DNA from 2 places in the Azonexus hydrophilus genome. Region 1 is predicted to be linked to the other one. Evidence: riboswitches for the same ligand, from Rfam matches in the RefSeq annotation. Region 1 holds a riboswitch; the other holds the start of a gene.
The links. Region 1 has a riboswitch for cobalamin ahead of AADV58_RS09275 (ribonucleoside-diphosphate reductase subunit alpha). Riboswitches for the same ligand answer to the same signal wherever they lie in the genome.
Positions count from the first base shown of each region.

Region 2: linked by a shared signal. The riboswitch ahead of AADV58_RS13375 (ZrgA family zinc uptake protein) and the one ahead of AADV58_RS09275 (ribonucleoside-diphosphate reductase subunit alpha) in region 1 are both predicted to bind cobalamin.

Region 1 is NZ_CP151406.1:1,932,324-1,940,063, forward strand. Features, by position in the region: gene AADV58_RS09270 (TonB-dependent receptor) at 1-1,142, opposite strand, end outside; cobalamin riboswitch at 1,247-1,446, opposite strand; cobalamin riboswitch at 1,558-1,760, shown strand; gene AADV58_RS09275 (ribonucleoside-diphosphate reductase subunit alpha) at 1,917-4,682, shown strand; gene AADV58_RS09280 (adenosylcobinamide amidohydrolase) at 4,741-6,354, shown strand; gene AADV58_RS09285 (hypothetical protein) at 6,371-7,171, shown strand; gene AADV58_RS09290 (ribonucleotide-diphosphate reductase subunit beta) at 7,188-7,740, shown strand, end outside.
Region 2 is NZ_CP151406.1:2,773,694-2,781,433, reverse strand. Features, by position in the region: gene AADV58_RS13405 (dihydroorotase) at 1-333, shown strand, start outside; gene AADV58_RS13400 (hypothetical protein) at 451-882, opposite strand; gene AADV58_RS13395 (hypothetical protein) at 866-1,072, opposite strand; gene hemP (hemin uptake protein HemP) at 1,338-1,568, opposite strand; gene rpsD (30S ribosomal protein S4) at 1,587-2,204, opposite strand; gene AADV58_RS13380 (hypothetical protein) at 2,234-2,500, opposite strand; cobalamin riboswitch at 2,621-2,851, shown strand; gene AADV58_RS13375 (ZrgA family zinc uptake protein) at 2,920-3,441, shown strand; gene AADV58_RS13370 (hypothetical protein) at 3,441-3,902, shown strand; gene AADV58_RS13365 (DUF2149 domain-containing protein) at 3,899-4,201, shown strand; gene cobN (cobaltochelatase subunit CobN) at 4,198-7,740, shown strand, end outside.

The sequences.
Region 1 (7,740 bases):
CGGGTGCCACTGGCGGCCAGGTGCAGGTCGTTACGCAGGTAGAAGGCTTGGTTCTTCTGCTTGCCCGATTCGTCGAGGGCGCTCATGAAACCGGTGGCGGCGGTGTCGTTGTCGTAGGTCCAGTGGCTCCAGTCGGCGCCGACGGTCAGGTTGTAGAGCACCTGGTCGAAACGGGTCTGCCAGAGCACGCGCGGCGAGACCGTGGTGACGCCGACGTCGGTCTTGGCCAGTGTGCTGCCCCAGGCGGTGTTGTTGAACATGTCGGCACGCTTGTCGCGGCGGGCGATGTCGAGCGCCAGCGTCAGTTCGCCGAGGCGCCGTTCGCCGCGCAGCGAGAAACGCTGGCTGCGGCTGTCGAAATAATCGTCCGGGGTCGCCGCGCCGCGGCGGTCGCTGCGCAGTTGCGCTTCGCTGCGGGCGCCCGGCAGGCGTGAGTTCTGGTCGTCGGCGCTGAAGGCGAGGGCGACGAAGCCGTCGCGGTCGCCGAAGCGCAGTTCGCCGCTAGCGGTGTCGAGTTCGCTGCGGTTGTTGTCGCGGTAGTTGTCGGTACGCAGGCGCTGCGCGTTGAGGCGCAGACCCCAGCGTTCGCCGCCGGCGCGGAAACCGCCGCGCAGATCGCTCAGGTCATGGCTGCCGACGCGGGCCGAGACGTTACCGGAGAGCGGCGCGCCGAGCGCCGAGCGGGTGATGATGTTGATCGTGCCGCTGCTCGCGCCGCTGCCGTAAAGCACGGAACCGGACCCGCGGAGGATCTCGATGCGTTCGATGCTGTCGAGCGGGATCGCCGACAGGCGGGCGCTGACCAGTTCGTTCTCCGAAATGCGCTGGCCGTCGACCAGGACCAGCGTGTTCTGGTCGCCGGTCATGCCGAAGCCGCGCAGGTCGAGCGGCGAATCCGGCGTGCCGACGAAGTTGATGCGGCTATGTACACCGCCGAGTTTGTTCAGAACTTCACCGACGGTGGTTGCCGCACTGTTTCGGATTTCGTCTGCGGTGATCACCTGGGCGGCGATCGGATTTTCCTGTTGGCTTGATTCGAAGCGGGTAGCGGTGACGACGATGGTGTCGAGCGTCTGGGCGGCAAGATTGCCGGCGAACAAGGCGAGCAGCGTGGCTGCCACGGGTTTGAGGCGGATGTGCATTGGTTTTCCCCTGCCGGCAGCGTCCCCGCATGCCGGTGTGCTTGGTTGAGGTGAAGCGCGTGGGGAATGGGCTGACGGGCGGCCGTGGCCGCTTCCCCGCGGCACTTCGCTGGTCGTCGCAGGCCGGTCTCCGGGCTGGCAAGTCTTGACGCGTCGCCTTCCCGGGCAGAACCCAGTGGCCTTGTGACGCGCCCGCACTCGCTTACCGTTGCGGGGGCAGCAGCGGCTTTGTCCGAGGACGCACCGCTTTCCCGTTTCACCGTGGCGGAAAACCGCCGACGGCACCTGAAACGCTCATAATTATAGCGGATCGAAACGACACTGCCATGTCTTGCTTTTGTCTATATTTAGTCGCTTGCCGCTTCTCATCTACTGCATGTAGTGATTTTTGTTGACTGGCGGCAAGCGAAAGGCATAAACTCCGTCGCGTTGATGGTTCCCCGCAAGGGGATTAAAACGGGAATCCGGTGCCGGATCTGACGATCCGAATCCCGGGGCTGCCCCCGCAACTGTAACCGGCGAGCGTTTCGCCACCCCATGCCACTGGATGCGTCCGGGAAGGCGGGTGAAACGCGTTGAGCCGGGAGCCAGGAGACCTGCCGCAACGTGTCCTTTTCATTTTCCTTTGGGGCGGGGTGTCCCTGGTGAGAGGTTTTGCGTGAGCGTTTCGTCTCTTGTCGTCCGTGCTTGTCCGTTGTCGCCGTCCGTCGGCACAGCGTTGCGCGGCCGCGTCACGCGCCAGCCATGTTCCGCCCCCCGAACCGGAGCATTGCCGTGTCCTCGAACGTCCTCGCGCACATTTCCGACTTGTCCGCCCACAGTGCCGCCGCGCTGCAGGTGATCCGCCGTCATGGCGCGGTCGTCGAATTCCATCCCGAGAAGATTTCCGTTGCCCTGACCAAGGCTTTCCTGGCCGTCGAGGGGAGCCAGAGCGCGACCTCGTCGCGGGTGCGCGAACTGGTTGCGCGGCTGACCGAAACGGTCGTGCGTTCGCTGACCCGCCGCCTGCCGGACGGTGGCCGGGTGCATATCGAGGATATCCAGGACCAGGTCGAACTGGCGCTGATGCGCTCCGGCGAGCACGACGTCGCCCGCGCCTATGTGCTCTACCGCGAGCGGCGCGCCGCCGAGCGGGCCGCGCTGGCCGAAGTCCAGGGCGTGCCCGAGCTGCATGTGACGGTCGATGGCGAGCGCCGGCCGCTCGATGTCGCAGGTTTGCTGAAAACCTGCGAAACGGCGTGTGCCGGGCTGGGGGAGGGCGTTTCGCCGCGGACCATCCTCGATCACGCGCTGAAGAACCTGTACGACGGTGTTGCGCTGGCCGACGTCAAGCAGGCGCTGGTGCTCGCCGCGCGTACGCTGATCGAGCGCGAACCCGGTTACGACTACGCCACCGCCCGCCTGCTGCTGGCCAGCCTGGTCGAGGAAGCGGCCGGGCCGGAAGCGGCGCAGGATGAGGCCGTCGAAGCAACTTACTTCCCGGTCTTCGTCGAACGCGGCGTGATTGCCGAACTGCTCGACCCGCGCCTCAAGGATTACGACCTCGACCGCCTGGCCGCCGCGCTCAAGCCCGAGCGCAACCAGTTGTTCGGCTACCTCGGCCTGCAGACGTTGTACGACCGCTATTTCCTGCACATCGACGGCCGTCGCATCGAAACGCCGCAGCTTTTCTTCATGCGCGTGGCGATGGGCCTGGCCTTGAACGAAATCGACCGCGAAGCGCGCGCCATCGAGTTCTACGACCTGATTTCCAGCTTCGACTTCATGTGCTCGACGCCTACGCTGTTCAACAGCGGCACCCTGCATTCGCAACTGTCGTCCTGCTACCTGACCACGGTGGCCGACGACCTCGACGGCATCTACCAGTCGATCAAGGAAAACGCCCTGCTGCAGAAGTACGCCGGCGGGCTGGGCAACGACTGGACACCGGTGCGCGCGCTGGGCAGCCGGATCAAGGGCACCAACGGCCAGAGCCAGGGCGTCATTCCGTTTTTGAAGGTGGTCAACGACACGGCGGTCGCCGTGAACCAGGGCGGCAAGCGCAAGGGCGCCGTCTGCGCTTACCTGGAAACCTGGCACCTGGACATCGAGGAATTCCTCGAACTGCGCAAGAACACCGGCGACGAGCGCCGCCGCACGCACGACATGAACACCGCCAACTGGATTCCCGACCTGTTCATGCAGCGCGTAATTGCCGGTGGCGAGTGGACGCTGTTCTCGCCGGTCGATACGCCCGACCTGCACGAAAAATCCGGGCGCGCCTTCGTCGAGGCGTATGAAGCCTACGAAGCCAGGGCTGCCGCCGGCCAGTTGAAGCTGCACAAGAAGATTCCCGCCGTGCAGTTGTGGCGCAAGATGCTGACCATGCTGTTCGAGACCGGGCACCCGTGGATCACCTTCAAGGACGCCTGCAACCTGCGCTCGCCGCAGCAGCACGTCGGCGTCGTGCATTCGAGCAACCTCTGTACCGAGATCACGCTGAACACCTCGGATTCGGAAACGGCGGTGTGCAACCTCGGCTCGGTCAATCTGCTGGCGCACCTGAAGGACGGCCAGCTCGACCGGGAAAAGCTCGCCCGCACCGTGAGCACCGCCATGCGCATGCTCGACAACGTCGTCGATATCAACTTCTACGCGACGCCCAAGGCGCGCAACGCCAACCTGCGCCACCGCCCGGTCGGCATGGGCATCATGGGTTTTGCCGATTGCCTGTACCAGTTGGGCATTGCCTACGCCTCGCCGCAAGCCGTCGAATTCGCCGACCGCAGCATGGAAGCCGTCTGCTATCAGGCTTACTGGGCATCGACCGAACTGGCGCAGGAGCGTGGCCGTTACTCCAGCTTCACCGGCAGTCTGTGGGATCGTGGCATCCTGCCGCACGAAAGCATCGTGCTGCTCGAAGCCGGGCGCGGCGAGGCGGTCGAACTCAACCGCGACAGCCGCCTCGACTGGGACGCGCTGAAAGAACGCATCGCTCGCCACGGCATGCGCAACTCCAACTGCGTTGCCATCGCGCCGACCGCGACCATCTCCAACATCGTCGGCGTCTCCGCCAGCATCGAGCCGGCCTACCAGAACCTCTACGTCAAATCCAACCTGTCCGGCGAATTCACCGTGGTCAACGAAGCCCTGGTCCGCGACCTCAAGACGCTCGGCCTGTGGGACGAAGTCATGGTCGCCGACCTCAAGTATTTCGACGGCTCGCTCGCCCGCATCGACCGCGTGCCCGACGAACTGAAAGCCCGCTACGCCACCGCCTTCGAGATCGACCCGGTGTGGCTGATCGAAGCCGCCGCCCGACGCCAGAAATGGATCGACCAGGCGCAGTCGCTGAATCTCTACCTGGCGCTGCCTTCCGGCAAGAAGCTCGACGAGATCTACAAGCTGGCCTGGAAGCGCGGCCTCAAGACCACCTACTACCTGCGCACGCTCGGTGCCAGCCAGGCGGAAAAGGCCGGCGGTCGCGACGATGCCGTGGTGCAGGAAGAGGCGCCGAAGTTCTGCGCCATCGATGATCCGACTTGCGAGTCTTGCCAGTGACGGCGACCCCGGCGCGCCGGGTTAAGCTTCTGCCTTTTTTCGTTACCGGAACCCGCTGATGAAACCGAGTCCATTCCGCCATTTCGTCCAACTGGCCTGCCTGTTGCTGGCGCTGCCGGCGTTTGCCGGCGCCCCGGTCCTGCCGCCCGAGGTCGCGGCCAGCGCCGAACTGGTGCAGGGCGAGCGCGACGGCTACTGGGAGAAGACGCTGGTCGTCCACTTCCCGGAAGTCCGCCGGGCGCTGTCGACCAGCGACGGCATGGTCAATGCGCGGGCGGCGATCAACCACGCCGCGCACCCGCTGCTCTGGCGCAAACTGGGCGCTGACGCCAAGCCGTACACCGAACGGCAACGCCTGGCTGCGGCGGCGCGTCTGGGCGTCGCCGATGCCGCGGTGGCGCACATGGCAACGGCCGCCGACATGGACAACCTGGCGGTCGTCACGCGCAGCCACGGGCCGCTGACGGTGACCGTGCTGGCCACCGCTGGCGCGCGTACCAACGCGATCCGCACCGGCGTCGATAGCGGTAGCCACATCGAGGGTCTGGACAAGGACGGCAAGCCGACCGGCACGATCAACATCCTGGTGCTGAGCAACATCGAACTCAGCGACGCGGCGCTGGCCCGGGCGCTGATCACCGTCACCGAAGGCAAGACGGCGGCGCTCGAAGACCTCAAGGTGGCCAGCAGCTATACCAAGGGTGTGCAGGCGACTGGCACCGGCACCGACAGCATCATCGTCGTTTCCGGCACGGCGGCGCCGCGCGCCACTTACACCGGCGGTCACAGTCGCATCGGCGAGCTGATCGGCAAGGCGAGCTACGCGGCGGTGGTCGAGGCGCTGGGCAAGCAGAACGGCTATTTCCTACCCGGCGCCAAACGTTTCCCCGATGCCGCCGGCGGCCCGGACAAGGCCGAAGGCGATCTGCGCATCGCCTTGCTCCACCTCGACCCGGTGCCCGGCGACATCGCCGGCAACCGCGCCCGCATCGAGGGCGCCATCGGCGAAGCGGCGCGCCACGGTGCCGACTGGGTGGTGACGCCGGAACTGGCCGAAACCGGCTACAACTTTGTGAAGCGCATCGGCACCGACTGGATTCATCCTTTCCCCGACGCCTGGGTCCATACCCTGGCGGCAATTGCCCGCGATAACGGTATCGCGCTCTTCGTCGGCCTGGCCGAGCGCGAGCCGGGCAGCGGCAAGTTGTACAACAGTGTCGCGGCGATCGATCGCGCCGGCAGTATCCTCGGCACCTGGCGCAAGCAGCGCCCGGTCGGCCGTGCCGAAGCCTGGTCGCTGGCCGGCGGCGCCAGCCGGCCGCTGACGGTCGATGGCATCGCCGTCGGCAGCCTGGTCTGCGCCGACGCCTGGCGCCCCGACACCGCCGCGCAACTGGCCGGGCAGGGCGCGCAGATCCTGCTGTCGCCGGCCAACTGGCCGCCGGTCGAGGGCATGGGGCCGGGCGATGTCTGGGAAAAACGCACGGCCGAAACCGGCTTGCCGATGTTGATCGTCAATCGCGGCGGCACGGAACCCGAGCTCGATTTTTCGACCGGCGAGAGCGCCGTGTCGATGAACGGCGAACGCCTGTTCAGCTTCACCGCGCCGACCGGCGGCATCTTCTATGTGGACTGGGATCGCGGTCAGCGTTTCCGCGAAGTCCGTCCCTGATTCTGGAAGCCTCACCATGAAACTCTCCCGCGCCTTCATCCTGCCGCTGCTTCTGTGCGCCGGCCTGGCCCAGGCGGCCGACTGCCCGCGCATCGTCAGCCAGTCGCCCTACATCACCCGCGCGCTTGAATGGCTGGGGCGCGGCCCCTGCGTCGTCGGCGTCAGCCGTTACGATCCGCTGCCGGTCGATCACACCGGCGGCGTTATCGACCCGGACGCGGCGGCCATCGCCGATCTCGAACCCGACGTCGTCATCTTTTCCGAATGGACGCCGGCGGAAACGGCAGCGCGGGTCACGCCGCCGGGGGCGGTGTCGCTGCGCGTCGGCGGTTTCAAGGGCATGGCCGGGGTCGAGCAGATGCTGCGCGAGGTCGGTCGGGCGACTGGGGTGGTCGACATCGAGCAACGGGTCGACCGTTTTGCCGCCGACTGGCGCGCCGCCGCCCAGGTCGATGCGCGCCAGCGCCGCGTGCTGATCCTCTCCGCATGCAGCAATGCGCCGTATTCCTTCGGGCGCGGCACGACGCTGTTCGAATTGTTCACTGCCGCCGGTTTCGAGGTCGTCGCCGACCACGACAACATCCGCAATTTCCGTCCGGGCCAGCCTGGTGGCGATGTTGGCGCCTGGATCAGCGAGCGTCGGCCGGACCTGCTGTTCGCCCTGCAGGACCGCCGCTCGGAAAGCTGCAACCCGGCCATCGCCGAGCCCGGCGTGCCCATCCTGCCGCTCAGCGGCGATGACTTCACCCACCCGGGGCCCGGATTCCTCAAAGGGCTCGAAGAACTGCGCGAGAGCATGCGCGCGCTGAACCAATAAGCTCAGGGAGATTGCCATGAATGCCGCCTACCGTTTCGATGACTGGGAAAGCCACGCGCCGGCTGCCGCTGCACCCGTCGCGCCGACTTCCGCACCAGCCCCGTCGCCAGCCGCCACGCCCTCGCTGGCGCCGATCAATGCCGCCGACAAGCGCATCGTCAACGGCAAGGCCGACATCAACCAGTTGGCGCCGTTCAAATACCCCTGGGCCTGGGAATTCTTCCTCAAGGCCAACCGCAACCACTGGACGCCGCTGGAAATCAGCATGGCCCAGGACGTGCACGACTACCACCACAAGCTCAGCCCGGCCGAGCGCCACGTTTTCGAGAATGTGCTCGCCTACCTGACCACCTCCGACATCCTGGCCATGCGCAACATCGGCCTGGCGGTGATGGAGAAGATGAGCGCGCCCGAACTGCAGATCTACCAGGCCCGCCAGGTCTATGAAGAAGCGCTGCACACCTGGACCTACCAGCACTGCATCGAAAGCATCGGCCTCGACCAGCAGGAAATCTACAACCGCTACCGCGTCGTGCCGCAGATCCACGGCAAGATCGCGCTCGCCAACC
Region 2 (7,740 bases), 840 kb from region 1:
GGCCTGATGGGGCTGGTGCACGACGGCGTCATCGACCTGCCGACGCTGGTTGCCAAGACCAGCCACCGCGTCGCCGACCTGTTTGCGATTGCCGAACGCGGCTATCTGCGCGAAGGCTACTGGGCCGATCTGGTGTTGATTGGCGGCCGCGATATCGATGCACCGGACGATCCCATCCTCAGCCGTTGCGGCTGGTCACCCTTTGTTGGCCGACGCTTTCGCAGCCGGGTTTCCACTACGGTTGTTTCGGGTCAGCTTGCCTGGCATGAAGGTCAATTACGGCCGAACTGCCGTGGGCAAGCACTTTCATTTTTGCGCGATTCTTCCGGTTGACCGTAGCATCAAGCCGCGTCAAGAAGGATGCGTTCCATCCTGAAGTTTCACCTGGCTGTGCTTAAAAAAACAGCTGGCTGGCGTCTGGCTGGCTTGCTGGAAGCGAGGGTGAGAAACTTAGTGTTCGATGTGATGGCTGGCGTGCTGGCACAAGCGGAAGGCGAGGTCGTCGCGCTCGCGGGCCAGGCGCTCGCACTCGCGGTGCGCGGCGCAGATGGTCTTGTCCAAGTGCCAGACGCGCTGGGCGGCGACGATCAATTGTTCGTTGGCTTCCCGCAGTTCCATCAGTTGCCGGCCCAGTTCGATGATGGCCTGGCCGGATTCGAGCTGGGCGATGCGCGCGCGTAGATTGCTGGATTGTGTTTCGAGCACCGCGATGCGATTGGCTTGTTCGATGCTGCGGGCAGCATTGAGCGTGATCATCCGCTTCTGGCTGCTGCGGGCTTTCTGCAAGGCGCGGCGCAGGGCGGCGTTTTCCCTTTCCAGGGCGCTCTGCGGCTCGGCAGGTTCCTTTTCGAGGATGGCGCGGTTTTCAAGCGGGGCAAGCATGGTGTAACTCCTGACGCTGACCCAGGCGTTGGCTGGCGCGTTCGCACAATTCACGGGTTTCATGATCAATGTCCTGATCGCACAGATGCTCAAGCAGTCGTGCCGCGTGCAGCGCGGATTGACGACACCCGGTCTCTTCGTGGATCAGGACCAGGCTGAGGGTGGCGGCCCAGATGTCGCTTTTCGGCATGGTTTTCTCCTCAGAAACTGGCGCCGGCCAGCATCAGCCAGAGCAGGGTGGCGGCGATACCGGTATGGATCAACAGGCTGTTCATGTGGCGCCTCGCGTGAGTGAGAATGGTTCTTAATATACGTGAATAGCGAATTTAGTCAAACAAGAATTGTTTCGTTTTGTGACAATGCTATATTTTCGGGTGGAGGGCGCCGGCGTGTGATCGGCGCCCTCCGGAGGAGCAGGCGGGGTCAGCGACCTGCTCCGGCTTGCTCGGTGGGGCTTACTTGGTCAGGATCAGCTTGCCCTGGCGGGTGATGCGCAGGCGGTACTCGCTGCCGCTGTGGCGGATGCAGATTTCGTTGCATTCGCCAAACAGGGCTTTGCTGGCGATGCACTGGACTGCGCAGCTTGCGGCCCGGGCGGCGGCTTGTTCGGGCTTGAGACGCAAGGTCGGGCGCGGACCGTTGGCATGCAGGAAAGGAATGCGCAGAGTCTGTTTGCTCGGTTCCATGATGGGCTCCTCGAGGGATTACATCCGGGTGGCGTAGTACTCGACCACACGCTGCAGGTCGAGTGGGAAGGGCGCCGCGTCGCCGTCGGGCAGGTGGGTCAGGCGGGCGCAGGTCGTCGCGTCATCGAAGGTGATCCATTGTGGGCGCTCCAGCGCCGGCTCTTCCAGCGTAGCCCTTACCAGATCGATCTTACGTCCGGCCTCGGTCGGGCCGAAGGCGTCGCCGATGCGCAGGCGGATCGAAGGAATGGTCACGCGCTTGCCGTTGAGCTGGAAATGACCGTGGCTGACCAGTTGGCGCGCGGCCGGAATGGTCGGCGCGAAACCCGCGCGGAAGACCATGTTGTCGAGCCGACGTTCGAGCAGTTCGACCAGCTTGTTGCCGGTAGCACCACGATCCTTCTTGGCATCGGCAACGGCGCGGCGCAGCTGGCGTTCGCTCAGGCCGTAGTTGTAGCGCAGCTTTTGTTTTTCCATCAGTTGCAGGCCGAATTCGGACTTGCGCGAGGTGACTTTGCGGGCGCCGTGCTGGCCGGGCGGCTGGTTGCGTTCCTGCATCGATTTGCGTGACAGCCCCGGCAGATCGACGCCGAGGGCGCGCAGGACTTTGAGGCGGGGGCCGGTATAACGGGACATGATTACTCTCTCTCGTACTGTGATTGATGTCAGTGGGTCTGGCAGCCGGGGTGGGCCAGCGGGTAGCAGTCGACCGGAACCGAAGCGGGGTGGCAGTGCACCGCCTCCCAGCCGCCGAGGACTTCCTGCAGCGTGCTCTTCAGGTAGGGATTGAGGTCGGCGCTGTCGGCCACGCTGCGCAGATGAGTGCGCAAGGCTTCGGTCTTGTGGAAGGTGGCGCCGCGCAGGGCTGACGAGGACAACAGGTGGATGACGGCAGCCAGCCTGAGTTCGAGGGGCATGTCGGCGTGTTCCATGAGGGGCGCTCCAGTCGGTTCGGGGAAACTGGCTGGCTGGCCGGAAACGCGGCTTGCTGGCTACTGAATGAGAATTATTGTTAATAATTCATTTGGCGTCAAGTGTCTTTTGGCAGGCTGTGCTAACATCCGCCCGTTGGTGCTCGCGCATGCCTCGGCAGGCGCGGTTAAACGGGAAGCTGGGAGATTGGCCGTCAGGCAGATCCAACCAGCGCTGCCCCCGCAACGGTAAGTGGATGGACGTCCGCGTCCAGCTTTCACCTTGCAGCCACTGGCGATGCAACGCATCCCGGGAAGGCGGTGAAGGCAAGATCCACCAGCCCGGATACCGGCCAACAGGGTGGTCCGCGCATGCGCCGGGCCGTAATGCCTGATGTCGACGGGGAGGTCGGCAGGGCGTCATTCCGGAACTTCTTCCCATGTCAAAAATCCCTACGCGTGTGGCGGCGTGCGCCCTGTTCACGGCGGCTGCCTGTTTTTCCCCGCTTGCTCTGGCTCACGGCAACCACACCCACGGTCACGGCAATGTCCAGGTCAGTGTTGACGGCACGGCGCTGACAGTGCGCCTCGATGTGCCGCTGGAAGCCTATCTCGGCTACGACTATCCGCCCCGCAACGAAAAACAGCAGCAGGTCTGGCAGGCCTTCGTCGAACGTGTCGCCGACCCGCTGCGCTTTGTCGAGCCGCCGGCCGAAGCCCAGTGCAAGCTGAGTGGCAGTCGCACCGAACCGGCGCTGGGCGAAGTCGATCCCAAGGTCGATATTGCCAACCTGGTGCACGAAATCCGCTTCGAATGCGCCCAGCCCGAAGCGCTCAAGTCGCTAAGCTTCAGTGCTTTCCGCGACCACCCGGGGCTCAAGCAGTTGCGGGTCCGCCTGGAGAGCGCTGGCGCGAAAAAGACCCAGACCATCCGTCCGCGTTTCCCGGCGCTGGTGTTCTGATGCTGGAGGCCGGCTTTACCCAACTCACCCAGTTGCTGCTGACGCCGATTCTCTGGCTGCTGGCGGCGGCGCTGGTCTACGCCCTGTGGATGAGCGGTGCCGTGCTGGTCGAAGCCTGGCAGCGGCGTTCGCCGGCCTTCCGCAGTCTGCCTGACGCACCGGAACTGGCGTTCGACGAGATCGAGCTGATCGTCCTGCGCCGGCTTGAGCCGCTCCGCCTGCTCAGCCGGGTGACGCCGATGCTCGGCCTGATCGCCACCATGATCCCGCTCGGCCCGGCCCTGCACGGCGTTGCCAGCGGCAACGGCAGCGCTGCGCTGGCGGTGTTCAGCGACGCCTTTGCCGGCGTCGTGCTGGCGCTGACGGCGGCGGCCATCGGCCTGGTCCTGTATTCCCTGCGCCGTCGCTGGCTGCTCGGCGAACTGCTGGCCATTCGCAAGCGCCGGGAGGGCCTGGCGTGAGCCTCAAGCATTTCAACATCCTGGAAGAGGATGACGACGACCCGATGCTGTCGTCGATCAACCTGGTCGATGTCTTTCTCGTTCTGGTCGTCGCCCTGCTGGCGGCGGTCAATCTGTCGTCGGCTGGTGATCCGGGGGCGCCGGTGGAACTGGCGATTCCGGAAAACGGCCAGGAAATCCGCTACCAGGGCACCGGCGACAGCGGCGAAGGTGAGGGCGTGCGGGCCGGCGTTGCCTACCGCTTGCGCGACGGCAGCATCATCTACGTTCCGGAAGACGGCCCGGCCGCCAAGCCATGATGCGCTGGCTGGGATGGCTGCTGCTCGTCTGCCTGGCGGGTGCCGCGCAGGCGCGCGAACTGTTGTGGGTGACTGCCGACATCACGCCCAAGGCCCGCACCGCCCTGGTCGAACGCCTGGCGCAGGCGAATGGCTGGCGGTTCCGGCATTTCGATACGCCGCTGACCCTGCCGGAGAGCGAACGCCCGGCGCAGCGCCAGCGCCTGCTGGCGGCGGCCGGCAGTGCCGACATGCTGTGGGTCGATGCGCCGCATGCGATGCCGCAGGCACTGCTGGCCGACTTGCTGCCGCCTGGGGCGGTCAAGGTGCCGGTGGTCTGGATTGGCCCCGAGTCGGTTGCCGCGTCTGATCGGCTGGCCGATTACCTGCGCCATGGCGGCGAAGGCAACATCCGCGCCGCGCTGACCCTGGCCACCCGCCGTCTCGCCGGCATGAGCGAAGCGCAAGCTGCGGCTGACCTGCCGGCGCCGCGCCCCTGGCCGCGCCAGGGGCTCTACCATCCGGACGCACCGGACTTCCTGGCCGACGTCGACGCCCTGCAAGCCTGGCGTCGCGATCCGCGACCGGCAGTGGCGGTGCTCGTCCATCGCCATCATTTCGTCAATGGCGAAACAGCCTGGCTCGACGCCTGGTTGCGCCGCTTCGACGCGCACGGGCTGGCAGCCTATGCGGTCTTCGGTCAGCAACTCGATGCCGGTGGCCTGCGCCAGTTGCTGGTGGCGCGTGCGGACCGCCGCGACAGCGGCCCGGAAACGGCGCACCCGGCCTTACTGGTGCTGCACCAGCTGGTGTCGAAAGGCGCCGACCTGCAGACCCTGCTGGCGCGCTGGCAAGTGCCGCTGCTGTCGGCCTTGCCCTATCGCCATGGCGATACCGCCGCCTGGCAGAACGATGCGACCGGCCTGCGTCTGGCCGACACGCCCTTTTACCTGTTCCAGCCGGAGGCGGCAGGCGCCATTGATCCGCTGATCGTTGCCGCCCATCCCGACGATCAACGGCCGGTCGAACTGATCGAGCGCCAGGCCGATGCGCTGATCGCCCGCGCCGCGCGGCAGGTCGCGCTGCAGCGCAAGCCGCCGGCGGAGAAAAAGCTGGCGCTGATGGTGTACAACTATCCGGCCGGCGGCAGCAATTTCGGCGCCTCCTTCCTCAATGTGCCGCGCAGCCTGGAAAACGTCACCGCCGCGCTGGTGCACGCCGGCTACCGCACGCAATCCTTGCCCGAAGCGGCCTGGGTGGCGAACCTGCAACCCTTGCTGAGTGCCTACTATCCCGACGCCGACCTGCGCGCCCTGCTCGCCGCCGACCAGGCCGAGGCCCTGCCACTGGCTACCTACCGTGCCTGGTGGAACAGCCTGCCGGCCAACACGCGACAGCGCATTGCCGGCCACTGGGGCGAGCCGGAGAAAAGCCGTTATCTGGTCGACTGGCAGGGTGAGAAGGTTTTCGTCATTCCCCGCTTGCGACTCGGCAACGTCTCGGTGCTGCCGCAGCCGCCGCGCGAGGAAACCCTGCATCGCGGCCAGAATCCGTTTTCGCACAAGAGTGGTACGCCGTTGTCGCACCATTATCTGGCGGTTTACCTGTGGGCGCGCCAGGGCGATGCGCTGATCCACTTCGGTACCCACGGTACCCAGGAATGGGCCGGCGGCAAGCCGCGCGGGCTCGACGTCCTCGACGACGCTTTGCTGCCGCTGGGCGACTTGCCGGTGATCTATCCCTACATCGTCGACAACCTCGGCGAGGCGCTGACCGCCAAGCGGCGCGGGCGCGCCGTGTTGCTCAGTCACCATACGCCGGTGCTGGCGACCAGCGGCCTGGGGCCCGGCATGGCGCAACTGCACGAACTGATGCACGAGTGGGCGATTGCCGACGAAGGGCCGACCAAAATTGCGGTCGGTCAGCGCTTGACCGCGCTGATCGCCGAAAACCGCCTGCACCACGATCTCGGCTGGCCGATCGAACGGGTGCAGCGCGAACTCGATGCCTTCCTCGATGCCCTGCATCCCTGGCTCGACCAGCTTGCCCACGGCAGCCAGCCGCGCGGGCTGGCGGTGTTTGGCAGCGTGCCCGAACCGGCCTTGCTCCGCCTGCAGATTCTACAGGCGCTTCAGCGTCCCTTGCTCGATGCGTTGGGCGAGGACGTCGACGAAACCTTCCTGATGGATTACCGGCACATCGAGAGCTCGCGGCCGATGCGCTGGCTCGCGGTTGCGCTGAACGATGCCGAGGCCGCCAGTCGCCTCGATCTACGCCGTGCCGGCGACGATACCGCTGTGCCCAACCGGGCCGGCGAACGGGCCATCGACCCCGAGGCCTTACGCGAACTGGCCGGGCGGGCGCAGGCGCTCGACCGTTTGCTCAGCGTCGAGAACGAGATGCCGGCCCTGCTCGACGCGCTGGCCGGGCGTTTCATCCCGGCCGCTTACGGCGGCGATCCGATCCGCAATCCGGACAGCCTGCCGACCGGGCGCAACCTGATCGGCCTCGATCCCAGCCGCCTGCCAACCCGTCAGGCCTACACCGTGGCGCAACTGCTTTTCGATCAGTGGCTGGCCGGCTGGCTGGACCGTCACGCCGGCGTCCATCCGCAACGTCTGGCCCTGTCGCTGTGGGCCGGCGAAACCCTGCGCCACCAGGGAGTGATGGAGGCGCAGGCGCTGGTCGCCCTGGGCGTAAGGCCTGTTTGGGACGATGCCGGTCGGCCGCGCGGCGTCGAAGTGATCCCCGCCGACGAACTCGGCCGACCGCGCGTCGATGTCCTGCTCAGTGTGACCGGTTCCTACCGCGACCAGTTTCCGGCCTTGATGGCGCTGGTCGATACGGCGGTCGCTGCCGTCGCCACGGCCGAACCCGGCGGCAGCGTCGCTCGCCACAGTCGGGCGGTGGCCGATGAACTGCGCCAGCGTGGCACGCCGCGTGCGCTTGCCGACCGCCTCGGCCAGGCGCGGGTGTTCGGTAACGCCGTCGGCGACTACGGCACCGGTATCGCCGAAGCGGTGCTCGACGATCGGCTACAGGAAAAGGACGCCCGCCTCGGTCAGATGTTTCTGCAGCGCATGAGTCAGCCCTATGTCGACGGCCAGCCGGTCGCCGGGCTGGCGGCCGGCGTGGCCGCGCAGGCACTCGCTGCGCAACTGCGGCGTACCGACGCGGCGTTGCTGTCGCGAACCTCCAATCTGTTCGGGATGATGACCTCGGACGACCCCTTCCAGTACCTCGGCGGCTTGGCCGCCGCGGCCCGCGCCGCCGGCCGCGACAAGCCGCTGGAACTGCACGTCAGCCAGTTGCAGCAGGCCGACGAACCCTACGCGCAGACGGCCGGGCAGAGCATCGCCCTGGAAATGCAGGCGCGTTATCTACACCCTGGTTGGGTTGAAGCCATGCAGAAGGAAGGCTACGCCGGCACCTTGCAGGTCCTCAAGGCAGCCCAGTTCGCCTGGGGCTGGGCCAGCGTCGTGGACGGCGCGGTCCGCGACGATCACTGGCAAGGAATGCACGACGTTTTCGTGCGAGACAAGCACGGGCTCGGCGTTCGC